Regions from separate parts of the Streptosporangium sp. LJ11 genome, predicted to be linked through region 1. Evidence: riboswitches for the same ligand, from Rfam matches in the RefSeq annotation. Region 1 holds a riboswitch; the other holds the start of a gene.
What was found. A riboswitch is a leader RNA that binds a small molecule or an ion and turns the genes downstream of it on or off. The one in region 1 is predicted to bind glycine.
Positions count from the first base shown of each region.

Region 2: linked by a shared signal. The riboswitch ahead of gcvP (aminomethyl-transferring glycine dehydrogenase) and the one ahead of gcvT (glycine cleavage system aminomethyltransferase GcvT) in region 1 are both predicted to bind glycine.

Region 1 is NZ_JBPXMB010000023.1:140,249-155,090, reverse strand. Features, by position in the region: gene bcp (thioredoxin-dependent thiol peroxidase) at 1-97, opposite strand, end outside; gene ACTOQ3_RS30880 (DUF3618 domain-containing protein) at 209-538, shown strand; gene ACTOQ3_RS30875 (hypothetical protein) at 659-1,174, shown strand; gene ACTOQ3_RS30870 (amino acid deaminase/aldolase) at 1,410-2,603, opposite strand; gene ACTOQ3_RS30865 (RNA-guided endonuclease InsQ/TnpB family protein) at 2,869-3,975, opposite strand; gene ACTOQ3_RS30860 (DUF6286 domain-containing protein) at 4,116-4,778, shown strand; gene ACTOQ3_RS30855 (hypothetical protein) at 5,003-7,096, opposite strand; gene ACTOQ3_RS30850 (L-serine ammonia-lyase) at 7,190-8,566, opposite strand; gene gcvH (glycine cleavage system protein GcvH) at 8,640-9,032, opposite strand; gene gcvT (glycine cleavage system aminomethyltransferase GcvT) at 9,029-10,120, opposite strand; glycine riboswitch at 10,154-10,248, opposite strand; glycine riboswitch at 10,249-10,347, opposite strand; gene ACTOQ3_RS30835 (gamma-glutamyl-gamma-aminobutyrate hydrolase family protein) at 10,421-11,116, opposite strand; gene ACTOQ3_RS30830 (LacI family DNA-binding transcriptional regulator) at 11,470-12,489, shown strand; gene ACTOQ3_RS30825 (3-oxoacyl-ACP reductase) at 12,601-13,365, opposite strand; gene ACTOQ3_RS30820 (aldehyde dehydrogenase family protein) at 13,371-14,717, opposite strand; gene ACTOQ3_RS30815 (glutamine synthetase family protein) at 14,720-14,842, opposite strand, start outside.
Region 2 is NZ_JBPXMB010000026.1:115,644-130,485, forward strand. Features, by position in the region: gene ACTOQ3_RS33145 (AMP-binding protein) at 20-1,180, shown strand; gene ACTOQ3_RS33150 (hypothetical protein) at 1,231-1,605, shown strand; gene ACTOQ3_RS33155 (RNA polymerase sigma factor) at 1,801-3,213, shown strand; gene ACTOQ3_RS33160 (MbtH family protein) at 3,454-3,663, opposite strand; gene ACTOQ3_RS33165 (hypothetical protein) at 4,232-4,633, opposite strand; gene ACTOQ3_RS33170 (TetR/AcrR family transcriptional regulator C-terminal domain-containing protein) at 4,850-5,437, shown strand; gene ACTOQ3_RS33175 (DUF5999 family protein) at 5,863-6,054, shown strand; gene ACTOQ3_RS33180 (alpha/beta hydrolase family protein) at 6,061-6,693, opposite strand; gene ACTOQ3_RS33185 (hypothetical protein) at 6,827-7,177, shown strand; gene ACTOQ3_RS33190 (hypothetical protein) at 7,355-8,137, opposite strand; gene gcvP (aminomethyl-transferring glycine dehydrogenase) at 8,264-11,119, opposite strand; glycine riboswitch at 11,302-11,394, opposite strand; gene ACTOQ3_RS33200 (MerR family transcriptional regulator) at 11,410-12,030, opposite strand; gene ACTOQ3_RS33205 (bifunctional nuclease family protein) at 12,175-12,645, opposite strand; gene ftsR (transcriptional regulator FtsR) at 12,725-13,375, opposite strand; gene ACTOQ3_RS33215 (FHA domain-containing protein) at 13,402-13,914, opposite strand; gene ACTOQ3_RS33220 (sugar phosphate nucleotidyltransferase) at 14,205-14,842, opposite strand, start outside.

The sequences.
Region 1 (14,842 bases):
TGACGCGCCGACCGCGGTGTGTCTCCAGCGACACGGTGGTGCCGTCGGCGGCGGGAAGCGTGAAGTCCGGGGCGGCGTCGCCCGGCTCGAGTTTCATGGTGTTCCTCCGAGGAATGGTTCCCCGGTCAACTTACCGGCCTGTCCGAAGTGCCGTGGGTGGGCAGGACCTGACAGACTGATCAATGTCAAGGAGTAGGGGAGGAGCGCCATGGCGGACACCGATCCCGCGGAGTTGGAGCGGCAGATCGAGCGCACGCGCGCGGAGTTGGCTCAGACGGTGGACGCCATCGCGGACCGGGTGAGCCCCAAGCGGGTCGCGGCACGCGGTGTGGCCAAGGTCAGGGCGAACGCGGAGCATCTCGTCACCCAGGTCGGTGACATGGTGGGCGTGACGGGACCGAAGCCGGTCAGGCTCGCCGGCGAGCCCGAGGATCTGTGGGCGGACGACCGGCCGGACCTGGCGCCGATCCTGATCGGGGTGGGGGCGGTGCTGGCGCTCGGCGCGGTGGTCGTGTTGTGGCGGCGCCGGCGTCGCTGACCGGGGGTTCCGGTGTCGCCGACGACCGGTCGGCGGCCCCGAATTGAGTAGGGGTTTACTCATGTGACCTTTTTCCCGCTCGCGGAACATCGCGGGTAGGTGAAAGGGAGGGGTAAATCCATGAAAAACATCATTCGCGCCGCGATCGCGGTGGTGGCGACCACGGGTCTCGTGCTGACGGTGGCTCCGGCCGCCTTCGCCGCGACACCGGCGTCCGCCTCGTCCGCGTCGGCTGTGTCCTCGGCGTCCTCGGCGTCCTCGGCGCGTGACGTCGACGACAGCTTCGAGCAGGAGTCCAGGAACGGCCTGGCCACGCTGGAGGCCGAGTACTCGGTCAGGGGCGACGAGGAGGACGACAACACGTTCAGGCTGCGGGGCGAGCTGTACGACGGTGACAGGCGCACGTTCCGCCAGGGCGGTCGCTGCGCCTACGTCGAGGTCCAGGTCGTCTCGTCCGAGGACGAGGACTGGGACGTCGCCAAGCGCGACAGGCTGTGCAGCTACGACGACACCAAGCGCTTCCGCGTCACGGCGCACGACGTCAGCGAGGTGCGGGTCAAGACCTGTCAGGTCAAGTACCGGAGCTGGTCGACCCACAGGTGCAGCAGGTGGGAAGAGCTCGACCTGGGCTTCTGAGATCCCCCTGAGGTTCCTCGGGAGCGCGGTCTCTCCGGGCGCGGAGCGCCGGGGGCCGTAGTGCCCGGGGGAGGGGCAGAGGTGTGGCAGGAACGGGCACCCGCCGCTGGAGCGGCGGGTGCCCGTTCCTCGTGCCGGGGTCCGCTCCCGTGTTCCGGACGGGGCCGGGTCCGGAAGGGACGCCGCTCTGCCGGAGTTCCAGCCGTGGATCCGGGGAGGAGACAGGGGCGGCGGGTCAGAGGAAGGTACGGCCCTCGCCCCGGTAGGTGGGGACCTCGTCCACGACCTCGTCCCCGTCGATCAGGTGCAGGCTCGCGAAGCGCTCGCAGAGCTCACCCGCCTTGGCGTGCCGGAACCAGACCCGGTCGCCGGCGCGCAGGTCCTCGGCGGCCTGCCCGACGAGGGGGGTCTGCACCTCTCCGGCTCCCTCGTCGGCGTCGTAGCGCAGCCCGCACGGCAGGTAGGGCTGGGGCAGGCGGCTGTCGCCGGGAGCGCCGGAGGCGGGGTAGCCGCCGCCGAGGACGGTGACGACGCCCGGGGCGGGGCGGCGTACGACGGGCAGGGCGAACAGGGCGGCGGGCCGGCCGGTGAATCCCCGGTAGAAGTCGAACAGGCGGGGGTGGAAGAATCCGGATCCGGCGGCGATCTCGGTGACGGCCCTCTCCTTGGCGGTCTTCTCGATGCTGCCGGTGCCGCCGCCGTTGACGAACTCCAGGTCGGTGATCTGGCGGACGGCCTGGACGATCCGGCCCCTGCGCGTGATCAGCTCGCGCCGGGACCGGGCCTGCATCAGGCGGACGGCCCGGGTCAGGACGGGGTTGCCCGGAGGGTCGTCGCCGACTCCGGCGATCTGCGCCTCGTACGCCATCAGGCCCACGAGCCGGAATCCGGGCCGTTTCGCGATCTCGGTGGCCAGGTCGGCGGCCTGGCCGATCTCGCGGATGGGGGAGCGGCGGACCCCCGCCCTGAACCGGCCGCCGAAGGCGAGGTAGCCCGCGTCGACGTCCAGGCAGAGCCGGATCTCGTGGCGGTCGTGGACTCCGGAGACGGCGGACTCGATGAGGTCCAGGTGCTCGGCGTGGTCCACCGTGATCGTGATCTCCCGTGCCGCGACCGGGCCGGCGGCCAGCTCGGCGAGCGCGGCGCGGTCGACGGTGGGGTACGCCACGAGCACGTCCCGCATCCCGGTGGAGACGAGCCAGAGGGCCTCGGGGAGGGTGAAGGCCATGATGCCGGTGAAGCCGTCCATGGCGAGGACGCGTTCGAGCACGGCCCGGGACCTGATGGACTTGCTGGCGACCCTGATCGGTTTGCCCCCGGCCCGGCGGACCATTCCCTCGGCGTTGGCGCGCAGGGCGGGCAGGTCGAGGACGGCGAAGGGGGGTTCCAGGTGCGCTGTGGCCCGGTCGTAGCGCTGGCGGTCGTCCATGTTCGCAGGATAACCCGGCCCCCACGAATATGAGCAATATTCATGTTGCTGGACGGGTGGTCAATGCTCCCGCCAGGAGGGCCTCAAGATCGCGCAAGTGGGTGGTTGATTCCTGGCTCGGCCCTGCCCGAACGCGCACACTTGACATCCTCCCCTCCCCGAAGGGAGGGGATTCTCACGGTCGCCCGTGAGGGTTCCTGCTTCACTGCCAACTGCCCGCCAAAGAGGACTCTCCTTGAGGTCTTACATCAGCTCCACAGGCGTTTTACCTGTCCGCCAGCCCGGCGGCCAAGATGTTCTTCGCGGCGTTGACGTCCCGGTCGTGAACGGTGCCGCAGGCACACACCCAGTCTCGGATGCCCAGCGGCATGGACCGATGGATCGTGCCGCATGCCGAACACAGCTTCGACGAGGGAAACCAGCGGTCAACGACCAGCAGTTCCCGCTCGTACCACTGCGCTTTGTACTCCAGCATTTCCCGCATTTGACGCCAGGAGGCGTCGGAGATGGCGCGGGCCAAGCTGCGGTTCTTCACCATGTTCCGCACGGTGAGGTCTTCCACGGCGATCACTTGGTTCTCGCGAACAAGCCGTGTGGTGACCTTGTGCAGATGATCGCGGCGCCGATCCGCGATACGGGCATAGACGCGGGCGACCGCGAGCTTCGCCTTGGCCCGGTTCGCAGAACCCTTCTTCTTACGGGCGAGGTTGCGCTGAGCCTTGGCGAGCTTGCGGCGATCGGCCCGCTCGTGCCTCGGATTGGTGATCTTCTCTCCAGTGGAGAGCGTGGCCAACGCCGTGATGCCCGCGTCCACCCCGACCACGTTCGCGGCCGCAGGAAGCGGGGCGATGCGGTCTTCGCACAGGATCGACACGAACCAGCGCCCTGCCGCGTCCTTCGACACGGTTACCGTGGACGGCTCCGCACTCTCGGGCAGCGGACGCGACCACACGACATTCAGAGGCGCGTTCATCTTCGCGAGGGTGATCTGACCGCCCCGGTACTTGAACGCAGATCGCGTGTACTCGGCGCTCAGCCGGGACTTCTTGCGGGACTTGAACGCCGGATACTTCGCCCGCTTGGCGAAGAAGTTCGTGAACGCTGTTTGAAGGTGCCTGAGGGCCTGCTGGAGCGGGACCGACGACACCTCGTTCAAGAAGAGGAGGTCGTCGGTTTTCTTCCACTCGGTGAGCGTGGCCGACGACTGCACGTAGGAGACTTTCCGGCCTTCGATCGTGTAGGCGCGGGTGCGGTGTTCGAGGGCTTTGTTGTAGACGAGGCGGACACAGCCGAACGTCCGGGCAAGCTCTTCGGCTTGCTCGGGGGTCGGGTAGAAGCGGAACTTGAACGCCCGCTTCACGGTCTGCGCCATTCCTCACACAATATAACAAGATCAGTTGAGTATCGGCTGGAGTGGGTCGCGCGGGTCCAGGCACGCTCAGGCGCCACAGCCCTTTCCCGCTCCCGCTTCCTCCCCGGCCTGAAGGCCGGAGTATCCACGGGAGTTATTAGATGACGACTACTCTCCAGGACATCCTGGCGGGCTCGGGAGGCACCGGCGGCGCGGGGACCACCACCGGCGGCTCGGGAGGCAAGGCGGCGGCCGAGCAGTTCCAGGACGTCCGGCGCAGGTCGGTGCGGTTGCTGCGGCCGGGAAGGACCCCCGCCGGTGTTCCCGCGGCCCTGACGGTGTCCGCCGTGCTGGTGGTCTCGGCCTCGGTGACGGTGGGCCTGCTCATGGAGTCGCCGGTCGCGCGGGTGCCCTACCGGCGGCTCGTCAACGGGGCCGGCGCGTGGAACTGGTCGGATCCCGCCACGTTCGCCGCGTCGACGCTCGCCATGGCGGTGGGCCTGGTGATGCTCGCGCTCGCCGTGCTGCCGGGCCGGGCCCGGCTGGTGCCGCTGGAGTCGGGAGACCCGCACATGGTGATCGGCATCACCAGGTCCGGGCTCCGCCGCACGCTGCGGGAGGCCGCCGAGGCGGTGGACGAGGTGAACGGGGCCCGGGTCCGGCTCACGTCGCGGATCGTCGAGGTCACCGTGTTCACCGACGCCGAGCGGACCGGGCCCGTGCTGCGCCGGGTGGGCGCGGCGGTGGGTGACCGGCTGTCCGGGCTGGGCGCGATGTGCGCGGGTGACGTCGTCGTACGGCTGCGCAGGAAGAAGGCGCGATGAGGCCCTATCTGGGCAACCGGATCGGTCTGGCCGTCACCGGGGCGGTGCTGGTGTGCGCGGGACTCTACGCCTTCCTGCGAGGACGCGGTGACATTCCCGGCCATTCGCCCGGGGCCAGGCTCGTGCGCAAGGGGTTCCCCGGCTGGCTGGCCGCGCATCCGTGGCTGGGCTGGCTGGTGGCGCTGCTGCTGGTGGCGCTGGCACTCCTGGCGGTGCGGTGGCTGCTACACACCCTGGGATGGGGACGGTGGGGCAGGCGGTCCGGGACGGGGACCGCCATGCTCGGGGTTGCTCTTAAAGAAGTCGAAGGGCTCACCCGTGTCCGCGTCAGGTACATACGGCACGAGCGGCTGCGCATCGGGGTGGGCTGCGCGCCCGCGACCGATGTCGGCAAACTCGTGGCCCGGCTGAACAGGGACGCGGTGGGGAAGGTCCGACGAGCGCTCGGGGAGGTAGAACTCGGCGTGGTGGTTCGCCTGCACGTCCGCCGCCGCTGACCCTCCGGACACCGGCCGCTCGCCCGTCGCGCCGTACGCCGCTCGCTCGGCCGTTCCTCCGGACCCCGGCCGCCCGCCCGTCCCTCCGGACACCGGCCATTCGCCCGTCACGCCGTACGCCGGCCGTTCGCCGGTGACGCCGTACGCGGATCGCTCGCCCGTCGCGCCGTACACCGGCGGCTCCGTCGTGCCCCCGTACGCGGTGCTTCCGTACGCGCCATCCCGGTGCGCCTGCTCGTCGTACGACCCCGGCCCGTACCCCGACTCCCCGACGGGGCTCGCGTACACCGGCCGCTCGGCCGTCGTGCGGTACGACGGGTCCTCGTCGCCGGGGCCCTCGTACGGCGGGTCCTCGTCCGGTTTCCCGTTCACCGCCTCGGGTTCGTTCTCCTCGTGCCTGACCCCGAAGGCCAGTCCGGCGGCGAGGCAGGCCAGCGGGAGGGCGGGGATGACGTAGCGGTGGTCGAAGGCCGCGATGAAGGGCGGCAGGACCAGCAGCATGGTCCCCGCCGCCCAGGGCAGCAGCACCGCGTCGCCGAACCGCCGCAGCCGCATCAGCACCCCGACCAGGCCGACCAGCAGGATCACCGCGAGGTACGGGCCCCGCACGAAGGCGTACTCCTGGTAGCCGCGCAGCCAGCCCGCGTACGGCTCGACCATCACCGGCGCCCCCGACGAGCCCTGGTAGGCCACGGTCAGCTGCTCGGCGGTCTTTCCCTGCGAGGCCGCCCCCGAGGAGAAGGGCCGTACGGTGTCGGGGAAGACGTAGGCGCTCTGCGGCCCGGGAGCCGGGTAGACGCGCCGGTTCCAGTCGAAGATGTGGGCCGCGTCCGCCAGGCCCGCCCGCAGGAAGTCGAACGGCTGGGCCATGATCGCCTGGGTGGCGAAGGCGCCCGCGAGCGCGTCGCGCTCCGCCCAGCTGCCCTTGACCTTGTTCAGCGGCGACCCGCCGTCCCAGATGTAGACCGGCGGGGCCGCGCGCCGCCCGAGCGGCTCGACGGGGCACAGGGCCGCCTCGGGACCGGCCGGGTGGATCCTGGAACAGTCGGCGAAGGTCATCGTCCGCGCCCAGAGGAAGGCGTTCCCCCTGGTCAGCCCGTAGCTGCCGTGCTCGGCTCTGAACCAGGCCGCGTACGAGCCCAGGCCGATCGCGGCGGCCAGCGTCGCGGCGACGACCGCCCGCCATCCGGCCCGGCGGATCAGCATGCAGGCCAGTGCCACGGCGATCAGCGGCAGCCCGATCGTGCGGGTGACGGTCGCCGCGGCCAGCAGCGCTCCGGCCAGTGCCGCGACCCACACCGCGGGGCGCCGCCGCCACAGCAGCAGCGTGACCGCCAGCACCGCCAGGAACTGGAAGAGCAGGTCCGCCATGACGAGGTGTTCGAGCTGGAGCTGGTAGGCGTCCAGCAGCACCGGCAGCGTGGCGAGCGTCGCGCCCCACCCCGGCAACCCGCCCAGCCTGCGCAGCAGCAGGTAGACGCAGACGGCCACGGCCAGTCCGAGCAGGTGCTGCACCGCGACCACCGCGGGGATGCTCGACAGCGGCTTGAGGATCCACAGGAACAGCGCGTAGCCCGCCGGGCGGGACTCCAGGGGGCGGGGGTCGAGCCCCGCGTTCAGGTAGACGAAGGAGTCGGCCCAGAACCACAGGGCGGGCCGGTAGCCGAGCATGGCGAGCAGCCGCAGGCCGCCGCCCGCCAGCAGGGCGGTGATGAAGAGCCAGTGCGACCCGAGGAAGCGGAGCACCCGCAGGGGGCGGGAGGGGTTCGCGGGGCGCTGGGAGCGACGGGAACGGCTTGCCGGGTGCGTTCCCGTTACCACCGCGACCTCCCGAGTCCCGCGCACATGGCCACCCAGCATAGGCGTGGGCTCGGGGGGTCTTGCACGTGATGCGAAATTTGATAGGGATTGAGGTCAGCACTCGATGACGTTGACCGCGAGCCCTCCCCGGCTGGTCTCCTTGTACTTGTCGAGCATGTCGCGGCCGGTGTCGCGCATCGTCTTGATCGCCTTGTCCAGCGAGACGAAGTGGCGGCCGTCGCCGCGCATCGCGATCCTGGCGGCGGCGATGGCCTTGATCGAGGCGACCGCGTTGCGCTCGATGCACGGGATCTGCACCAGGCCGCCGATCGGGTCGCAGGTCAGCCCCAGGTTGTGCTCGATGCCGATCTCGGCGGCGTTCTCGACCTGCTCCGGGGTGCCGCCCATCACCTCGGTGAGCCCGGCGGCGGCCATCGAGCAGGCCGAGCCGACCTCGCCCTGGCAGCCGACCTCGGCGCCGGAGATGGAGGCGTTCTCCTTGAACAGCACGCCGATCGCCCCCGCGGTCAGCAGGAAGCGGATCACGCCCTCGTCGTCGGAGTCCTTCGTGAAGCGGTCGTAGTAGGTGAGCACGGCCGGGATGATGCCCGCGGCGCCGTTGGTGGGCGCGGTGACGATGCGGCCTCCGGCGGCGTTCTCCTCGTTGACCGCGAGGGCGAACAGCGAGACCCAGTCCATCGTCTGCAGCGAGTCCTTCTCCGGCGACTCGCTCCGCAGCTGCCGGTGGAGCTGGTGGGCGCGGCGGCGGACCTTCAGGCCGCCGGGCAGCACGCCCTCCTTGCCGATGCCGCGCCGCACGCACTCGCTCATGACCTGCCACAGCACGAGCAGCTGGGCGCGGATCTCGGCCTCGGTGCGGCCGAACGCCCGCTCGTTCTCCAGCATCAGCCCGGAGATCGACAGCCCGGTCTCCGCGCACTGGGCGAGCAGCTCCGCTGCCGTGGTGAAGGGGTACGGCAGGACGGTGTCGTCGGGTTTGATCCGGTCGGCACCGGTGGCGTTCTCGTCGACGACGAAGCCGCCGCCCACCGAGTAGTAGACCTTCTCGCGGATCGTCTCGCCGGACTCGGACAGCGCGGTGAAGCGCATGCCGTTGGGGTGGCCGGGGAGCGAGATCTTGCGTTCGAAGACGAGGTCCTCGCCGATGACGAAGGGGATCTCGCGGGAGCCGTACAGGCAGAGGGTGCCGGACTCGCGCATGGCGGCGAGCCGCTCGTCGACCGTGTCGACGTCGACCAGCTCGGGCTTCTCGCCGGACAGGCCGAGCAGCACGGCCTTGTCGCTGCCGTGGCCCTTGCCGGTCAGGCCCAGCGAGCCGTACAGGACGGCGCTCACCCGGGCGGTCTTCTCCAGCAGCCCGTCCTGGTGGAGGCCGCGGGCGAACTTGTGGGCGGCGGCCATCGGGCCGCCGGTGTGCGAGCTGGACGGGCCGATTCCGATCTTGAAGAGATCGAAGACGCTGATCGTCATCTGAATCCTTCCAGCGTGGACGGCCACGCGCGCCCTCCGGACGCGCGTGGCCGTGACGCGAGGGGGGAGAGGCTTAGGACTCACCCGAGGTGAGCGCGGCGTACTCCTCCGGCGACAGCAGGTCGTCGGCGGAGCCCTCGAGGCGTACGCGGAACAGCCAGCCGTCGCCGTAGGAGTCACTGTTGACCAGCGAGGGGTCGTCCACGACGGCCTGGTTGACCTCGACGACCTCGCCGGAGACCGGTGCGAAGATGTCGCTCACCGACTTGGTCGACTCGACCTCGCCGACCGCGTCGCCGGCGGTGATCGTCGAACCGACCTCGGGGAGGATCTGCACGAAGACCACGTCGCCCAGCGCCTGGGCGGCGTAGGCGGTGATGCCGACGGTGAGGGTCAGGCCGTCATCGATGCCGGAGATCCACTCGTGTTCCTTGGTGTAGTGCAGTTCCTCGGGAATGCTGCTCATTTTTTCCTCCTGTAGAAAGGCAGTGCGACGACCTCGACCGGCTCGTGGCCGCCCCTGATGTCCACGGCCAGTCCTGACGACAGGCCGTTGTCCACGTAGGCCATGGCGATGGGCCTGCCCAGTGACTGGGAGGGCGCCCCGCTGGTGACCTCGCCGACGACCGTGCCGTCGCCGACGACCACCACCGGGTACCCGTGCCGGGGCACCCTGCGGCCGGTCGCGATCAGACCGACCAGGCGGCGGGACGGCGGGACGTCCTTGCGTGATTCGAGGGCGGCCCGGCCGACGAAGTCGCCCGGCTTGTCAAACCTCACCACACGGCCCAGCCCGGCGTCGAACGGGGTCAGCCCGGCCGACAGCTCGTTGCCGTAGAGCGGCATCCCGGCCTCCAGGCGGAGGGTGTCGCGGGCGGACAGGCCCGCGGGGATCAGGCCGTGCGGCGCGCCCGCCTCGGTGAGCGCGGCCCAGACCGGCTCCGCGTCCTCGGCCGCGACGAACAGCTCGAAGCCGTCCTCGCCGGTGTAGCCCGTACGGGCGACGAGGGCCTCGCGGCCCGCGACGACGGCGGGCAGGCCGGCGTAGTACTTGAGCCCGTCGAGGTCGGCGTCGGTGAGCGCGCCCAGGATCTCCGCGGAGCGCGGGCCCTGGACCGCGACCAGCGCGTACCGCTCTGAGCGGTCGTCCACCGCGGCGTCGAAGCCCTTGGCGCGGTCGGTCAGCTCGGCGGCCACCCGCGGGTAGTTGGAGGCGTTGGCGACGACCATGAACTCGGCGGGGGCGAGCCGGTAGACGATCAGGTCGTCCAGCACGCCGCCCTCGGCGTCGACGATCATCGTGTAGCGGGCGCGGCCGGGCTCCAGCGCGGACAGGTGGCCGACCAGCGCGTAATCGAGGGCTTCCGCGGCCTGCGGCCCGGTCACGAAGATCTCGCCCATGTGGGAGAGGTCGAACAGGCCGGCCGCCTGGCGGACCGCGTTGTGCTCGGCCGACTCGCTGCCGTAGCGGAGCGGCATCAGCCAGCCCGCGAAGTCGGTCAGCGTCGCGCCGAGGGACTCGTGCACGCCGCGCAGCGGCGTAGGTCGGGACATGTGCGCACCTCAGACAAGGGACAGATGAGAGCATCCTCCCCCTCTGTCGTCGGTGCCTGAGAGTTTCATCCGGGTTTTACCGGACTTTCACCTTCGGCGAGGCCGTGGGACCTGCTTTCCAGAGGGCACCTACCCGCACGGTCCTTTGCCTTGAGAGGTTCGCGGGGAGGGCTTGCTCCTTCAGGGGTCCTGGCCTGGGTGTCAGGACGCTCTCCCGCACGGGGTTCATCGGTGTCAGCGGCCAGCCTAACCGCCCGAACCGGCCGAGCGAAATCCCCTCGCCGCCCCGATCCGCGCCGGTCAGGGGATGGCGTGGCGTACCAGCGCCTCGAACAGGGCCGACTCGTCGTCGGTCTCGGGGTGCCACTGGACGGCGACGGCGAAGGGGTGGTCGTCCACTTCCACGGCCTCGATCGTGCCGTCCTCGGCGTGGGCGGTCACGGTGAGGCCCGCGGCCGGCCGGTCGAGGGCCTGGTGGTGGTAGTGGGCCACGTCCACGGTCTCGGCCCCGAAGATCTTCGAGGTCCGGCTGCCGGGGGCGAGCCACACCGGCATCCTGCCGTAGCGGCCGGGAGCCGGGGCGTGCCCCGGGTGACCGACCACGTCGGGCAGGTGCTGGTGCAGGGTGCCGCCCAGCGAGACGTTCAGGACCTGCATGCCCCGGCAGACGCCCAGGAAGGGCAGGCCCCGCTCCAGCGCCGCCCGGACCAGCCCCAGCTCCGCGTCGTCGCGGAACGGCCGTACGTAGCCGGTCCGCTCGTGCGGCTCCTGTCCGTACCGCTCCGGGCCGACGTCCCCGCCGCCGGCCAGGATCAGCCCGTCCAGGCGTCCCGCCAGCGTCGCGGGGTCGCCCGCCGGGGGCAGGATCACCGGCTGCCCGCCCGCGCGGGCCACGTGGTCGACGTAGTCGTACGGCAGGAGCGCGGTGGTCGTCTCCCAGACGGTGAACCGCGCGGGTTCGACGTAGCAGGTGATGCCGATGACGGGACGGGACATGGTCTCCTGTTTCGCCGTGCTTGCACCGAGGTCCCGGCACCGTGTGCCCATCCCGGCGCCCTCCCGCACGTTACCGGCCCCGACGAGCCCCGGTGCCGCCGGGGTACGGGCGGGGCGCCGCCGGGGTGCGGGCGGAGCCGCGGCGGGTGGCGGGGGTTAAGTGGTTAAGCGGATCCGCCGCCGGGGAGGTGGCGAAGCCGCCGCCGCCGGTGTCGCCGCGGGCATGGGCGTTCCGCCGTGGTCCGGCGATCACCGCGGGTCACCGGCCGCCGTGGAGAGCGTCGGAGGGTGAGACGAGCGTAGTAGGGTGCGCAGCGGAAAAGCGTCGAATAACCGGTTCAGGTGGGGGTCTCGTGAAGCGACCGACGATCGCCGACATCGCTCGTCGCGCGGGGGTGTCCAAGGTCGCGGTCTCCTACGCGCTGAACGACCGGCCGGGCGTGTCGGAGGCGAGAAGGAACACCATCAAGGCCATCGCCAGGGAGATCGGCTGGCAGCCCAACAGCGCGGCGCGCGCGCTGAACGGGGCACGGGCCCGCGCCGTCGGCCTGACCGTGTGCCGCCCGGCGCGGTTCCTGGGGATGGAGCCGTTCTTCATGGAGCTGATCAGCGGCATCGAGGGCGAGCTGTCGGCCCGCTCCTACGCCCTGCTCCTGCAGGTGGTGACCGGCCACGCGCAGGAGGCGGAGGTTCACCGCAGGTGGTGGGGAGAGGGCCGCGTCGACGGCGTCATCCTGGTCGACCTGCACTTCGACGACCCGCGCATCCCCGAGATCGAGGAGCTGGACCTGCCGGCCGTGGTGATCGGCCATCCGTCGGAGACGGGCTCGCTCGCCGCCGTCTGGTCCGACGACGGCGCGGCCATGCGGGAGACGGTGGAGTATCTCGCCGCACTCGGCCACCGCCGGATCGCCAGGGTCGCCGGGCTGCCCGCGCTGGTGCACACCGTCCTGCGCGATCAGGCCTTCACCGCCGCGTGCGACGAGCTCGGCCTGGCCGGTCACTCCATCGTGCACACGGACTACACCGGCGAGGAGGGCGCGCGGGCCACGCGGCGGCTGGTCAGCGGCGCGAACCGGCCGACGGCGATCGTCTACGACAACGACATCATGGCCGTCGCCGGGCTTTCGGTCGCGCAGGAGATGCGGCTGGAGGTGCCCGCGGACCTGTCCCTCGTGGCCTGGGACGACTCGCCCCTCTCCCAGGTGGTGCGACCGGCCCTGACCGCTCTCGGCCGGGACATCCCCCACTCCGGGGCGCAGGCCGCGCGGAGCCTGCTGGCGTTGATCGCCGGTGAGCACGTCACCGGAGTCCGGACCGAGACGGCCCGGCTCACGCCGCGGGGCAGCACGGGCGTGCCGGGACGCCGGTGACCGACGCCGTCACGGGGTGGCGGACGGCACGGGCGTGCCGGGATTCCGGTGACGGGCGTCGGAACGGGGTGGCGTACGGCGTGGACGTGCCGGGGACGCCGGTGACGGGCGTCAGAACGGGGTGACGTACGCGCCGGAGATGCCGCCGTCCACCAGGAACTCCGAGCCGGTGATGAAGCTGGCGTCGTCCGAGGCGAGGAACGCCACCGCGGCGGCGATCTCGGACGCCTCGGCGAACCGGCCCACCGGGATGTGCACCAGGCGGCGCTGCGCCCGCTCGGGGTCCTTGGCGAACAGCTCCTGCAGCAGCGGCGTGTTCACCGGCCCCGGGCACAGGGCGTTCACCCGGATGCCCTCGCGGGCGAACTGCACGCCCAGCTCGCGCGACATGGCCAGCACCCCGCCCTTGGACGCGGTGTAGGAGATCTGGCTGGTCGCCGACCCCATCACGGCCACGAACGACGCGGTGTTGATGATCGACCCCTTGCCCTGCCGCCGCATGTACGGGATGACGTGCTTGCAGCACAGGTAGACCGAGGTGAGGTTGACCTCCTGGACCCGGCGCCAGGCGTCGATGCCGGTCTCCAGGATCGAGTCGTCGTCCGGCGGCGAGATGCCCGCGTTGTTGAACGCGACGTCCACGCTGCCGTAGGTGTCGAACGCGGTCCGGAACGCGCGGGCGACGTCGTCCTCGCTGGTCACGTCGGCCCGCACGAACAGCCCGCCGACCTCGTCGGCGGCCGCCGGACCGGTCGTCTCGTCCAGGTCCACGCACACGACGCGGGCGCCCTCCTCGGCGAACCGACGCGCGGTGGCCAGGCCGATCCCGCTTCCGGCGCCGGTGATGACGGCGACCCGGTCCTGCAAACGCAGCATCGCTACTACTCCTCGGAAATGAAGACGTTCTTGATCTCGGTGAACGCTGACAGGGCGTCGGGGCCCAGCTCGCGGCCGAGGCCCGACTGCTTGAAACCGCCGAACGGGGTCCAGTAGCGGACGCTCGAATGGGAGTTGACGCTGAGGTTGCCCGCCTCGACCGCCCTGGCCACCCGCAGCGCCCGGCCGACGTCGCGGGTCCAGATGGACCCGCTCAGGCCGTACGGGGTGTCGTTGGCGATCCGCACGGCGTCCGCCTCGTCGTCGAACGGCACCACCGACACCACCGGCCCGAAGATCTCCTCGGTGAACGCCCGGTCGTCCGCCGACCGGGGCGTCAGGACCGTCGCGGGGAACCAGAACCCCGGCCCCGGCGGGCACGCGCCCTGAAGGTGGGGCGGTTCGGTGACGAAGGAGGCCACCCGGTCCCGGTGCTCGGCGCTGATCAGCGGGCCCATCTCGGTGGCCTCGTCGCGGGGGTCGCCGACCCTGACGTTCAGCACCGCCTCCCCGAACCGGGCCAGGAACTCGTCGTGGACCGAGCGCTCGACCAGGATCCGGGAGCGCGCGCAGCAGTCCTGGCCCGCGTTGTCGAACACCGCGTACGGCGCGGTCGCCGCCGCCCTCTCCAGGTCGGCGTCGGCGAAGACCACGTTGGCGCTCTTGCCGCCCAGCTCCAGGGTGAGGCGCTTGACCTGCCCGGCGCAGGTGGCGGCGATCTCCTTGCCCACCTCGGTCGAGCCGGTGAACACGATCTTCGCCACGCCGGGGTGCTCGACCAGCCGGGCGCCCGCCACCTCCCCGGACCCGGGCAGGACCTGGAACACCCCTTCGGGCAGGCCGGCGGCCAGGGCCAGCTCGGCCACCCGCAGCGCGGTGAGCGGCGTCCACTCGGCGGGCTTGACGATCACCGTGTTGCCCGCGGCCAGCGCCGGGGCCAGCCCCCAGGTCATGATGACCATCGGGAAGTTCCACGGCACGATCACGCCGACGACGCCCAGCGGCTCCCTGAAGGTGACGTCCAGCCCGCCGGGCACCGGGATCTGCAGGCCGTGGTTGCGCTCGGGCGCCCCCGCGTAGAAGTCGAGCACGTCGGCGACGTTGCCCGCCTCCCAGCGGGCGTTGCCGATCGTGTGCCCGGAGTTGGCGACCTCCAGCAGGGCCAGTTCCTCCGCGTGCTCGCGCACCAGCGAGGCGAAACGGCGCAGCAGCCGGGCCCGGTCTCCCGGGCCGACGTTCCGCCAGGTCGCGAACGCCCGCCTGGCACGCTCCACGGCCCGGTCGGTCTCGGCGGCGTCCGCCATCCCGACCTCGGCGACGACCTCTTCCGTCGCCGGGTTGATGATCTTCATGTTCACATCCGTTCGAATCCCCGGAAAAGCTCCCAGTCGGTCACCGCCGCGTCGAAGGCGGCCAGCTCGACCCGGGCGTTGTTCGCGTAGTGCGCCACGACGTCCTCGCCGAAGGCGGCCGTCGC
Region 2 (14,842 bases), on a different contig from region 1:
GCATGAGGAGTGGCTTTCCGTGCAACGGGAATTGCATGCCGTGGTGTCGGCGCCGGGCCCGGAGCTGTTCCGGGCCGTCGGCGCGGCACTGGACGGCCGCGGTCCCGCCGTGCTGCCCCTCTCCCCCGCCCTGCCCGCCCCCGCGTTGCGGGCGACGCTCGACGCGCTGCGCCCGACCCACGTCGACGGGGTTCGCCGCGAGGGCGGCGTCGGCGTGCCCGCCGAGGTCGCGGTGGTCATCGCCACCAGCGGCTCCACCGGCGCCCCCAAGGGCGCGCAGCTGTCCGCCGAGGCCCTGCTCGCCTCCGCGTCGGCCTCGCTGCGGCGCCTGGAGGCCGGGGCGGGCGAGCGCTGGCTGTGCTGCCTGCCCCCCTCCCACGTGTCCGGCCTGCAGGTCCTGGTGAGGTCGCTGCTGGGCGGGACCGAGCCGATCGTGCACGACGGGTTCTCCCCCGAGGCCGTGCTCTCCAGCGGCGCGGACCACGTCTCGCTGGTGCCGACCCAGCTGCGCCGGCTGCTCCAGGTGAGTTCGGCGCGTCTTCAGCGTCTGTCGGCGTTCAGGACGATCCTGCTCGGCGGCGCCGCCGCTCCCCCCGCCCTGCTCGCCGAGGCCCGCGCGGCCGGGGCCAGGGTGATCACCACGTACGGCATGAGCGAGACCTGCGGCGGGTGCGTCTACGACGGCGAGCCCCTCGACGGGGTGGGGGTCGACGTCGGCGACGACGGCCGGATCCGCCTGGGCGGGCCCGTGCTGTTCTCCGGCTACCGGCTGCGCCCCGACCTCACCGAGGCCGCGCGCGACGGCGAGTGGTTCCTCACCTCGGACCTGGGCGTCCTGGAGGGCGGGCGGCTGCGCGTGCTGGGGCGGGCCGACGACGTCATCAACACCGGGGGCGAGAAGGTCGTCGCCGCGGCGGTGGCCGCCGTGGTGGCCGAGCATCCCGCGATCGTCGACGCCGTCGTGGTCGGCCGTCCCGACCCCGAGTGGGGCGAGCGGGTGGTGGCCGTCGTCGTCTCGCCCTCCCCGCCGTCCCTGGCCGAGGTGCGCGCCTTCGCCAAGGAGCGGCTGCCCGCCTACGCGGCCCCCGCCGACCTGATCGTTGTGACCGAAATACCACTTTTGGCCAACGGCAAGCCGGATCTCGAAACTCTTCGTTATGGTCGTGATCGGGAACCGTGAAGGTGCCGTGACACGTCCAACAGGTAGCCGAAGCAGGAAGGACAAGCCCGATGAACGTCACCCGCAAGACATGGGTCTCGGCTGGAATCGTGAGCCTGGTCCTCGCCGGCGGCATTTCCGTGACGGCGGCCGCCGCGTCGGGCGGGATCGGGAAGGCGGAGAAACCGTCGGCCGAGCCGGTGCCGGTCGCCCCGAACGAGCCCGGAGCGCCCTCCCAGGAGCCGTCCCCGACCGCACCCGTCCCTCCCGCGGAGGACTTCGTGGTGTCCAGGGAGGTCAATCCCGACCCCGAGAAGGTCGTCGAGTACTGGAGCGAGAACCGTCTGGAGAAGGCGGAGCCCTTCCCGATGCCCATGGTCGACGGCCCCGTGCTCGAAGGCTCCGCTGACCCGGCGCAAGAGGGCCCCGTGGAAGTGATCGAATAGGCTCTCTCGGGCGCCCACGTGCGGGTGGATCGCCGGGAAGGCGGTCCGCCCTTCATATTTTCCGGGTCGAGTCGGGAACAGAAAGTTCTTGCCTGGGGTTATTGGTACTGGTGCGCTGAGCGGCCCCCAGACCGCCCCACCCCAAGACCAGCAGACCGTAAATTCAGACGACTCCGTGATGGAGGAGGTGTCCTCATGCCCCCAACCGCCGTGGCGACCTCATCTGAGGCCCCGACGACCCTCGACCAGCTCCTTGACCGAGGGCGAGTCCAGGGCCACCTTTCACTCGCGGAGCTGCGCCACGCCTTCGCCGAGGCGGGCATCAGCCCGACCGAGGGCAGGTCGATCCTGCGCGAGCTCACCGAGGCGGGCGTCAGCCTGGCGGCCGAGAACGAGCCCGCGCTGTCCGCGTCCGGCACCAAGAGCGCCCGCAAGACCCCCGCCCGCAAGGTCAAGGCCGCGCCCGCGAGGAAGGGGGCGGTGAAGACCGAGACCACGGCCGGTGCCCCGGACGCCGCCACGACCGGTGCGGAGCCCGCGGGCGACCTCAAGACCGCCAAGCCCGTCAGGAAGACCGGGGCCGCGAAGGACGCCAGGGACACCAAGGACACCGCGGCGGAGCTCGACGACGAGTGGAACCCGCCGGAGGAGGTCGAGGTCGAGGTCGAGCCGACCCTCGACCTCGACGACCAGTCCTCCGTCATGGGCGACTCGGTGCACACCTACCTGAAGTCGATCGGCCGTCGCACCCTGCTCACCGCCGCGCAGGAGGTCGAGCTGGCCAAGCGCATCGAGGCCGGGCTGTACGCCGAGTCCAAGCTGGAGGCCGAGCCGGGTCTGTCCGCGGCCGCGCGCGACGACCTGGAGTGGATCGCCGAGGACGGCCGCCGGGCCAAGGACCACATGCTGGAGGCCAACCTCCGCCTGGTCGTCTCCGTGGCGAAGAAGTACACCGACCGGGGCATGGCCCTGCTCGACGTGGTCCAGGAGGGCAACCTGGGCCTGATCCGCGCGGTGGAGAAGTTCGACTACACCAAGGGCTACAAGTTCTCCACCTACGCCATGTGGTGGATCCGCCAGGCCATCCAGCGCGGCTTCGCCGACTCTGCCCGCACCATCAGGCTTCCGGTGCACGTGCTGGAGATGCTCTCCAAGCTGTCGCGCGTCGAGCGTGACATGCACCAGCGTCTGGGCCGCGAGCCCACGCCGGAGGAGCTGGGCGTCGAGCTCGACAAGACCCCCGACCAGATCGAGGAGCTGCTGCGCACCAGCCGCCAGCCGATCAGCCTCAACGCCACCATCGGCGAGGACGGCGAGACCACCATCGGCGACCTCATCGAGGACGTCGACTCGCCCGAGGCGTCGGAGGTCGTCGACCGCCAGCTGCTGGGCGAGCAGCTGCGCGGCGTGCTCGGCAACCTCTCTCCCAGGGAGGCGAAGATCATGGCCCTGCGCTTCGGCCTCGTCGACGGCAAGCCCCACACCCTCGACGAGATCGGCAAGTATCTCGGCCTGACGCGCGAGCGCATCCGCCAGCTGGAGAAGGAGTCGCTCTCCAAGCTCCGCCACCCCAGCAACACCCGCCCGCTGCTCGACTGGGCCAGCTGACCGGCGGGCCTGCCGGCACGGCGCCGCCTGCCACCTGAGCCGTCCGGCCGTTCCGAAGTCCCGAAGGGCGCCACCGCGAGACCTCCCGGTCCGCGGTGGCGCCCTTCGGCGTGTTCCGGCCCCCGCGGGGAGTGCCCCCCGGAGGGACCGGCGGGAGCGCGAGGCGCCCCTCCCCGAGGGGCCCGGCGCGGGAACCGGGGCGACGGTCCCCGTACCGGCCCTCGAAGGTCTCGAAGGGGGTCAGCCGCCCATCTCGGCGACGAGGCTCCTGGGGCGCATGTCGGTCCAGGAGCCTTCGACGTAGGCCAGGCAGCCGGCGCGGGAATCCTCACCGTGGACGATCTCCCACCCCGGGGGGACGTCGGCGAACGCGGGCCACAGCGAGTGCTGCCCCTCGGCGTTCACCAGCACCAGGAAGGACGCGCTCTCGTCGTCGAAGGGGTTGGTCATCGGATACCTCCAGCATGGGTGTACCGGGTGGCGAACCCGGCTGTGTGGACTCGCCCGGCACCGGGATGCCCGGCCGGCGCCGGCCGCCCGCGCGGGCGGGCGGGCGGCCGGCGCGGGAGTTTCCCGCCGGCGCGCCCAGGGATCGGCGACCGTCGTCCCCCGCCGGATGCGAGGAGCCGTCCGGGCGCGAGGAGCCGTCCGGGCGCGAGAAAAGGCAGACGAAAATGACATAACTGCGTGCACCTCAGCGAAGTGCCTGGTCACGGCGTTGAGGGAGTGGCCGGAGAGGCCACCGAAGCGGAACACCTTATTAGGAAAGCCTAACCTAAAATCCGCCAAACCGGGAGGCCGGGCCCAGACGACCGGTCATCAGGGCCGGACCACCGTCACCTCCCCCGGACCCGTTCCGGAACGGCGAAACCGCCCGTCACGGGAACGCGTGACGGGCGGCGAGAGGCCGTTCGAACCGGGTCCGCGGATGGAGACCGGTGGGCGGATCAGATCCGCGCCCGGGCACCCGCGGTCGAAAGCCCCGGCGAGGGCCGGGGACGAGGGCCGGGAACGGAGATCAGCGGGCCGAGGCGGCGACCGGGCGCGGGACCCTGGGAATGCCGGTCAGCCGGTTCTGCTCGCGAAGGGTGCGCAGGCGGTTGACCTCGGCGGTCCACTCGGCGCCCTTCGGGGTGGCCCTGCCCTTGCGGCGGCGGATCCGGTCGTCGTACGACCTGATCCCGAACGTCGCGCGCTGGTTGGCCTCGGCCGCGCGCAGGGCCTCGGTGAGCGCCCTGTCGAAGGCCAGCCCGGCGGCTCGCAGCTCCTGCACGGGGGCCGCGGCGGCCTGCGCCCGGCGCACCTCGGCCTCGGCCTCGCGCGCCTTCTCCAGAAGCTCGGGGAAGCTCTTCCCGACCTCCTGGTCAGCGTGGTGACGAACCTCCGCCTCCCGGCTCACGCGCGGTCGGAAAAACGCCATCTTCTTCCCTCTCTCGCCGGTCGCCGGTCTCCTCCGGCAGATCACCGCTCGTAGCCTACGCGGTCCGCCCCCGCCCCACACACTCAGGGACCGGGCCCTCCCGCGAAGCGGTTCGCGCCGCCGGCCGCCTCGCCGTGCGGCGACGCCGAAGAACCTTCGTCCCGCCCGGCGCGCCGTCCTTTACGCAGTAAGGTAAGGGGTGGCAGGATGCCTCCCATGCCTGCCAAGCGACCTCCCGTCCCGCTCTCCAGGGAGCGCATCATCGACGCCGCCCTCCACATCGCCGACGGCCAGGGCCTCCGGCGCCTGACGATGCGGCGGCTGGGCGACGCGCTCCAGGTGGAGGCGATGGCCATCTACCACCACCTGCCGCGCGGCAAGGACGCCCTGATGGACGCGCTGGCCGAGCACGTCACCACCGTCCACGCCGAGCCCGGCGGGAGCTGGCAGGACAGCGCGAGGGCCTGGTGCCGGGCGAGCCGGGCCGCGCTGAGGGAGCATCCCGGGGTGCTGGCCCTGGCCCTGACCAAGCCGCCGAGGGGCAGGGCGGCGATCGCCATCAGGGAGCAGACCGACCAGCTGGCCGACGCGGGACTGGCCGACGCCGCGGGCGCGGTACGGGCCCTTCGGGCCTACGTCTTCGGCGCGGTGGCGGTGGAGGTGCAGCAGTCGGGCTGGGCCGAGCCCTCGGGCGACGAGGACGAGCCCTGGCGTCCCCCGTCCAGGGGAGGCGGCAGCCCGGGGGCGGACGCCGACTTCGAGCACGGGCTGGACGCGCTCCTGGCCGGCCTGGGCGCGCGGTGAGCACATCGGACCCGGTAAGGGACGGTCAGGGGTGGGAAAACCCGCGTCGGCGCACGTCAGCAACTTGTAACCGATCGTTTACCTGCCTGGCGGCGTGTCGCACTTGGTCGAATGTCCTTATATGAGGCATGCTGTGTTATAGGTCACATCCCCTGATAAAGCCCTGACGGACTGACCCCTTACCAGTTCTCAAACAGTCCTAACGGGCTATGTCGCCAAGGTGCGATCGATCGCACACTTGATCTGCTTGATGTGCGGCTCCCGTTCTGTTAGGGACCGCATGGCCATATATCAACATTCAGATGCTCGTCCCCGTCATACGTGGGAACGGAGACCCATCGGTGACGGTGCCGCCGGATGTCCGATGCCCACCCGTGCCCGGTGTGACCCGGGCGAGCCGACACGAGAGATCCGGAGGCACGCCGATGTGCCCGCACGAGCCGTCCTGTCCGTCCGCCGACGCGCTGGACCGCGAAGCCGCCCGCACCATGGCGGCCCACCCCGAGCAGGGCTGGAGCCTGCTCTGCAACGGTGTGGTGCTGTTCGACGACACCGGCGAGCTCCTCCCGGACGGTGCCGTCATCGAGCCGCACCGGCCACTGGCCGGCGTGGTCTGAGGCCCGTCACACCCGACCGGTCACGCTGAGCGGGTCCACCGAGTCCGGCCGCATCCTCGTGTCGAGCCACTCGGCGACCACCTCGCCCACCCCGGCGGGATTCCTCCCGAGGTCGTGACCCTCTCCCGGCAGCACCACCAGGCGCGCGACGTCCGCCGCCTCGGGCACGCCGAACGGGTCACGGTCTCCGTTCACCACCAGCACGTCCACACCCGCCGCGCGCAGCTCCCCGGCACGTGACCGCTCCGGCTTCCCCGGCGGGTGCAGCGGGAACGCCAGCGCGACGACCGCGCGGGCCCCGACCCTCCCGGCCGTACGGCACGCGACCCTGGCCCCGTTGCTCCGCCCGCCCTGCGCCAGCGGCAGCCCCGGATAGCGCCCGCGCAGCCCGGCCACCAGCGTCTCCCACGCCTCGTCCTGCTTGACCGCCGACCCCGGCGCGCGGGCTCCGCGCATCCGGAACGGCTGGAGCACCCGCGCGACCGTCCCGCCGATCGCCGTCGCGGCGTCCCGCACGGCCAGCAGGTCGGGGGCGTCCACTCCCCCGGCCGAGCCGTGGGTGAGCACCAGCAGGAAACGCGGGGCGGCCACCTCGTCGATCTCCACCAGCGCCGGGCCGTGCGGGGTCGCGATCTCCACGGGCGGGACCGCGCGCGCCGGGAACCCCGATCCCGGCGTGGACGCGCCGTCGGGAGGGGTGGACTCGGAGGTGGACACGGATCTCCTCCTATTGACTGATGCCCGGCGGCCGGCGTGAGGGAACAATCGAAGCGTGCAGGACTATCAAGATATCCGCCAGGACATGCGTGCCACCGTCGAGGCCCGGCGCGACCTCGGCCCCGAGTACGAGGCCGCCCTCATCGAGTCGTTCGTGTCACGCCTGGACGCGACCATCGCCCACCGGGTGCGCGCCGAGATGCACGCCTCCGGGGCGCCGAAGGCCAAGTCGCGCAAGAACTCGAACAGCTCGATCCCGATCGCCCTCGGTTCGATGGGCATCGGGATCCCGCTGACCGCCATCGCGGCGCAGACCTCCGGCACCGCCGGGCTGCTGCTGGCCTGGGGCGGAATCGTGGCGATCAACTTCGCTCACGCCCTGAGCCGCTGGCGGGAGCGCGACTGACACCCGCCGGAGTCCCACCCGGTCTCTCCTCTCCGGTTCCCCGCCCCGGTCCCCCGCTTCGGGCGGACCGGAATCCGCGAGGCCAGGCCGCCGGAAAGGCCGGTGCCCGTGCGAGGTCTCCCACGGGCACGACGAGCATCGCGCCCTCGCCCGGGAGGCGCGCCGCGCGCCCCGGGGTCAGAGGTCCCGGTCGAGGCGGAGGCGGACCTCACCGGCGAGATCCTCGTCGGCGCTGTCCAGGCCGTAGCGCCACACGCGCTCGGCGTCCTCGTCGCGGCCCCTGAGCGGGAGCGTGCGGGCCAGGAGCTCGATGGCCAGCGCACCGGTCTCGACGTCGCCGCCCTCCTCGATCGCGGCGGAGAACTCCGCGCACGCCAGCTCCAGGTGAGCGATGCCGAGCATCACCCGCAGCCTCGGCACCTCTGCCGCGTCGGGCACCGCGAGCGCCTCCAGGAGCACCTGGGCGGCCTCCCCCGGCTCGCCCTCCTCCAGGAGTGCCTCCGCCAGCCGCTGGGCGGCACGAGGAGCGATTTCCGGGTCGGCGGTGGCCAGCGCGTCACGCAGCGACCGCTCGGCCTCCTCCTCGCCCGTGGCGAGCCTGGCGAGGGCCATGTGCGCCAGCGGGACGTAGGCGGGATGGCCGACGCCCAGCGCGGCCTGCCAGGCGGCGCGGGCCTGGTCGGCCAGGTCCTCCCGCTCGAAGCTCCCCGCGAGCAGGCAGGCGGCCTGGGCGGCGAACTCCGGATGCCCGGTCGCCAGCGCGGTGCGCGCGGCCGCGCGGGAACCCGCCACGTCCCCGCTCTCCTCCAGCACCACCGCGAGACCCACCGCCGCCTGGGCCCGGTCGGGCTCGTCGGGATCGGCGACCAGCTCGGCGAAGATCGCGGCGGCGCCGTCGAGGTCGCCCGCCTCGGCCAGTCTTCGCGCGGTGTCCAAGGGACGGGTGTCCACCTCAGGCATGCAGGATCCTTCCGGATACGGAGACGCCCCGAGCCTAACGACTCGGGGCGCCCTCCGTCCTGTCGCATTCCCCGCGAATATCGCGGGTCGCACGGGCTTTCCGGTCCCGGCGGGGCCCTGCGGTGATCAGTCCTCGTACGCCTCCAGGGGAGGGCAGGAGCAGACCAGGTTGCGGTCGCCGTAGGCCTGGTCGATGCGGCGGACCGGCGACCAGTACTTGCCCTCGCGCACCGACGGCAGCGGGTAGGCCGCCTCGGTGCGGCTGTAGGGGTGGCCCCACTCGTCGGCGACGAGGCTGTCGGCCGTGTGCGGGGCGTTGCGCAGCGGGTTGTCGGTCCTGTCGTACGCCCCGGAGGCGACCTTCGCGATCTCCTCGCGGATCGCGATCATCGCCTCGCAGAACCGGTCGAGCTCGGCCAGGTCCTCGCTCTCGGTCGGCTCGATCATCAGCGTGCCGGCCACCGGGAAGGACATGGTCGGGGCGTGGAAGCCGTAGTCGATGAGGCGCTTGGCCACGTCGTCGACCGTCACCCCGGTCTCCTTGGTGATCTGGCGCAGGTCCACGATGCACTCGTGGGCGACGAGGCCGCCGCGGCCGGTGTAGAGGACCGGGTAGTGGGGGCTGAGCCTGCGGGCCAGGTAGTTGGCCGACAGGATGGCCTGCTCGGTGGCCGCCTTCAGCCCGTCGGCGCCCATCATCCGGATGTAGGCCCAGGAGATGGGCAGGATGCCCGCGGAGCCGTACGGGGCCGCCGAGACGGGACCCACGGCGGTGCCCTCGCGCAGCGGGTGGCCGGGCAGGTAGTCGGCCAGGTGGGCGCGGACCGCGACCGGGCCGACGCCGGGACCGCCGCCGCCGTGCGGGATGCAGAAGGTCTTGTGCAGGTTCAGGTGGGAGACGTCCGCCCCGAACTCCCCCGGCCTGGCCAGACCGACCAGCGCGTTGAGGTTGGCGCCGTCGACGTAGACCTGCCCGCCGGCCTCGTGCACCAGCTCGCAGATCCGGACGATCGTCTCCTCGTACACGCCGTGCGTGGACGGGTAGGTCACCATGATCGCGGCAAGCTGCTCGCGGTGCTTGTCGATCTTCGCGACGAGGTCGTCGACGTCCACGTTGCCCTGGTCGTCACAGGCGACCACGGCCACGCGCATGCCCGCCATCACCGCGCTCGCGGCGTTGGTGCCGTGCGCGGAGGAGGGGATCAGGCAGACGTCGCGGCCGGACTCGCCGCGGGCGGTGTGGTAGGCGCGGATCGCCAGGAGCCCGGCGAACTCGCCCTGGGAGCCGGCGTTCGGCTGGAGCGACACGGCGTCGTAGCCGGTGACCTCGGCCAGCCAGCGCTCCAGCTGCCCGATCAGCTCGACGTAACCCGCGGCCTGGTCCTCGGGCGCGTAGGGGTGCAGCCCGGCGAACTCCGGCCAGGTGATCGGCTCCATCTCGGTGGTCGCGTTGAGCTTCATGGTGCAGGAGCCCAGCGGGATCATCGACCGGTCGAGCGCGATGTCCTTGTCCTGGAGCCTGCGCAGGTAGCGCAGCATGGCCGTCTCGGAGCGGTGGCTGTGGAAGACCGGGTGGGTCAGGTAGTCGCTGACCCGGGCCAGCGCGGCGGGCAGCGCGTCGTGCGCGGCGGCGTCGAGGTCGGCCAGCACGGCGCCGCTGATCCCGAAGGCGGCCAGGACCTGCTCCAGGTGGAGGAGCTCGGTCCTCTCGTCGCAGGTGACGCCCACGTGGTCGGCGTCGACCAGGCGCAGGTTCACCCCGTTGTCGCGGGCCGCGGCGACGACCGCCTCGGCGCGGCCGGGCACCCTGGCGAGCACGGTGTCGAAGAAGGTGTCGTGCACGACCTCGACGCCGCCCTGGCGCAGGCCCTCGGCGAGCACGACGGCGTGCCGGTGGGTGCGACGGCCGATCCTGCGCAGGCCCTCGGGGCCGTGGTAGACGGCGTACATGCCGGCGATCACGGCGAGCAGCACCTGCGCGGTGCAGATGTTGCTGGTGGCCTTCTCGCGGCGGATGTGCTGCTCGCGGGTCTGGAGCGCGAGCCGGTACGCGGGGCGCTGGTCGGCGTCCTGGGAGACGCCCACCAGGCGGCCCGGCAGCTGGCGCTGCAGGCCGTCACGGACCGCCATGTAGGCGGCGTGCGGGCCGCCGAAGCCGAGGGGGACGCCGAAGCGCTGCGAGGAGCCGACCGCGATGTCGGCGCCGAGCTCGCCGGGCGCGGCCAGGAGGGTGAGGGCCAGCAGGTCGGCGGCGGCGACCACCTGGGCGCCGCGGGCGTGGGCGGCGTCGGCGATGGCGCGGAAGTCGCGGATCCTGCCGCTGGCGCCGGGATACTGCACGAGCACCCCGAAGCACTCGGGGAGTTCGGCGGTGAAGTCGCTCTCGACCAGCTCGATGCCGAGCGGCTCGGCGCGGGTGCGCAGCACCGCCTTGGTCTGCGGCAGCGCGTCGGCGTCCACCACGAACACCTTCGAGGGGCTGCGGCCCGCACGGCGGGCCAGGGTCATCGCCTCGGCGGCGGCGGTGGCCTCGTCCAGCAGGGAGGCCCCGGCGACGTCGAGGGCGGTCAGGTCGGAGACGACGGTCTGGAAGTTGATCAGGGCTTCCAGGCGGCCCTGGGAGATCTCCGGCTGGTAGGGCGTGTACGCGGTGTACCAGCCCGGGTTCTCCAGGAGGTTGCGGCGGATGACGCCCGGGGTGATCGTGTCGTGGTACCCCAGGCCGATCATCGAGGTGAGCACGGTGTTGCGCCCGGCGAGGACCCGCAGCTCGGCGAGAGCCTCGGACTCCCCGGCCGCCGGGGGCAGGCTCAGCCGCTCCGAGGAACGGATCGCCTCGGGCACGGCCACCGCGACCAGGTCGGCGACGGAGGCGAATCCGACCGCCTCCAGCATGCGGGTCTGGCCGGCGTCGTCCGGCCCTATGTGACGGGTCGCGAACGGAGGAGAGCCGAGTTCGCTGAGCGATGACAGGTCGGTCATTGGTGAAGCCTCCCGGGACGGGGTGGAGACCGGCGCTGGGCGCGGGCGTATGCCTGGTCTCCCCCTCTGTCATCACGACCGTCGTGCGGGGTCGTGACCTGAGAGCTTCACCTGCCCGTTGTCGGGAGGCTTGCACCGTCGGTGAGTCGCGCCTGGCGAGCGCGACTGCTTTCCAGAGTTGCCTCGTCCGTGCGGTACCGGGTGCCTGAGAGATTCCGGGGAGGTTGCTCCTTCGGCGCCCCGATCCTGGTCGGGGTCTCTCCCGCACAGGGTCAGTGGCAGGTCCGAGTTTACCCGGTTCGTCGTGCTCTGCGACGACGGGCCAGCTCATCGGCCTGATGATCTCCTAAAGGGCCCTCGCTCGACTCCGCGCGTTCGCCGGGCAGATCCGCGAGGGAGCCCTCCACCTCCTGCCACACCCGTCCCAGTGCTATGCCGAAGACTCCCTGGCCACCCTGGAGGAGGTCGATGACCTCGTCGGGCGAGGTGCACTCGTAGACGCTCACCCCGTCGCTCATCAGGGTGATCCCGGCCAGGTCGTTGACGCCCCTGTCGCGCAGGTGCTGCACGGCGATGCGAATCTGCTGGAGGGAGACACCGGTGTCGAGGAGCCGCTTGACGACCTTGAGGACCAGGATGTCGCGAAAGCCGTACAGCCGCTGGGAGCCGGAGCCGTGGGCGGCCCGCACGGTGGGCTCGACCAGGCCGGTGCGCGCCCAGTAGTCGAGTTGCCGGTAGGTGATGCCGGCCGCGGAACAGGCCGTGGGGCCCCGGTAGCCGATATCGGCGGGCACCTTCACCGGTTGCCCGTCGAACAGCAGACCCTCTTCACCCGCGCGCTGACGTGCCGACTGGCGCCGTTCCGGGTCATCCTGATCGGCGTTTCTACCCTCGCCGCTGCTGACCGCCACGCGGACCTCCGGCTTTCTCTCATCCCACGGCCTGATCTGGGGGTTTACGCACGACCGCGGGTTTCACTTGCACCGTAGGACTGGGGCCAAGTCCAGTCAACGACCCCACTCGGCGCGTCGTGAAGCGTAAATGCACCGAAATTCCTACCCCGCGCGGCCGAAGTCCTCGGGCGTGATCGTGTCAAGGAACTCCCTGAACTTCTCCACCTCGTCTTCCTGGTCGTCCGGGATGATCACCCCTGCCTCCCGGACCACGTCCTCACTCGCGAAGATACGTGCGCCGGTGCGAAGTGCCAAGGCGATCGAGTCCGAAGGACGCGCGCTCACCTCGACCCCGTTGGAGAACACGAGATCCGCGAAGAAGATGCCGTCGCGCAGGGCGACGATGTTGACCGTGCTCAGCCGGACGCCGAGCCCTTCGAGCACGTCACGGAACAGGTCATGCGTGAGCGGCCGGGGTGGTGGTTCCTCGGCCTGGGCCATGGCGATCGCCGTGGCCTCCGTCATGCCGATCCATATAGGTAGGTAACGCTCCCCATGCGTCTCTTTCAGCAAGACGATCGGCTGGTTGGAGGGCATCTCAACTCGAACGCCCACGACCTCCATCTGCAACACGGGCTGCTCCGTCTTCGCTGGATTCCGACCGGTTTGTTCAACGTAACACTCGTGGGGGTACGAGTGCCTGGTCAGGTTCTCACCGACCCAGGGCCCCACGAACGCCGGAACGCAGCAGAGAGGCGTGCAATTCCAGCAGCAGGCCGGAGATCTCCCTGGCCGTCTCGTCGGCCTGGTCGATGGCCCCGGGCCTGCGGCGGCGCAGGAGCGGGGCGACGGCCTGCTCCACCAGGCCGGCCTCGCGCTCCGCGGCGGCCTTGACGGCCCGCAGGTGGCGGGCCCGCAGGCCGAAGGCGGCCAGGGCTCCGACGCTGCGGGCCACGGCCAGCGCCTCGGCGTCGTAGTAGCGGGCCACGGCGGCCAGCAGGCCGTAGTCCTCCAGCTCGGCGAGGGTCTCCTCGTCGAGCTCGGCGGCGGCGAGCAGCTCCTCGCGGGTGAGCCGGATCTCGGAGGGCGCGTCGTCGGGGACCGCGCGCGGCCTGGCGGCCGGGCGCTCCTCGCGGTCGGCCGCCTCCAGATGATCCTTGATGACGCGCAGCGGCAGGTAGCGGTCACGCTGCTCGCTGAGGATGTAACGGAGCCGCTCGACGTCGGCGTAGGTGAACTTGCGGTAACCGGAGGGACTGCGCTCCGGCTCGATCAGCCCCTCGCCCTCCAGGAAACGAATCTTGGAGATGCTGACATCGGGGAACTCGCCCTGCAGGAGAGCGAGCACCTCCCCGATGCTCATGTGCGCACGAGCGGCCTGCGAGCTCATCATCCTCCAGCGGCGCCGCGGGTGAGGAAGACGAGGCGGAACTTGCCGATCTGCACCTCGTCACCGCCGTACAGCGGGACCTCCTCGATGCGCTCGCGGTTCACGTACGTGCCGTTCAGGCTGCCGACGTCGCGGACGGTGAAGACCCCGCCGCCGCGCCGGTAGAACTCCACGTGGCGGCGCGAGACCGTGATGTCGTCGAGGAAGATGTCGCTCTCGGGGTGACGGCCCACGGTGGTCAGGTCGCTGTCGAGCAGGAACCGGCTGCCGGCGTTGGGGCCGCGCATCGCGACCAGCAGCGCGGTGCCCGGGGGCAACTGCTCGACGGCCTGCCGTTCGGCGAGAAGCGTCTCACCTGTCTCCGCCTCGTAGGCCTCGATCCCGGAGAGGGAGATCGTCGATGTGCTGTCTCCGGGGGTCTCGGCTTTGGTAAGCGGCGACCCGCATCGTGAACAGAAACGGGCATCCTCAGGATTGGCATGACCGCACTGCGTGCAGTAGACGCTCGGCATCGATCGGCTCGGCCTCCTACCGCGAAGACGCGGCAACGGTGCTCAGTGATGCGCGCCTCGCTTCTTCGCTTCTCAAGTGTTTTCTCGGACTGCGAATGCCGCAACATACAGTGATGAGGCGCGAAGGTCAAGGTTGACGCTGAACCGCGGGTACGGTCGGTGACAAAGTTACAGGGGGGCACTGTCCCCGGTCCATGGCGCCGCGCTGTGTTTGTGGCAACCGCTCGGCCCGCGGCCCCCTTCCAGGCGCCTTCCCGCGCCTCCGGCGCGCCCGCCGGGGCCTGGTCCCGTCAGCCGCCCGCGGCCTCCTCGACCACCCGCGCCCAGTGCTCGATCAGGGTCTGCGCGGAGTCGACGTCGAACCCCTCGGCCCACAGGTGGGTGACCGCCTCCGTCGGGTCGGGCAGCACCAGGGTCCAGCTGCCGTCCTCGGCGACGACCCGCACCCCGTCGGTGGTGTCGATGCGGTAGTGCTCGGCGGCCTCGATGACCGAGCGCATCACCGCGCCCTTGGCGGCCCACGGGGTCGGCACGGTCCGGCGCAGCAGCTTGGCCTCGGGGATCCTGGCGTCGATCTGGCTGAGCGAGAGCCGGGTCCTGGCGACCAGGCCCAGCAGGCGCAGGAACACCGCCAGGCCGTCCACCGTGGGGCCGAACTCGGGCACGATGAAACCGCCGCGCCCGTCGGCCGCGAAGATCATCTCTGGTCCCCTGGCGGCGGCGGTGAGCGCGTCGATCGCGGTGGAGGTCCACTCGGCCTGGACGCCGTGGAACCTGCAGACCTGCTCGGCCACCCGGGTGGTGGTGACCGGCAGCGCCACCCTGCCGCCGCGCCGCTCGGCGGCGACCAGGTCGAGCACCACCAGCAGGGCGCGCTCCTCGCTGATCAGCTGGCCCTTCTCGTCCACCAGCGCGACCCGCTCCCCCA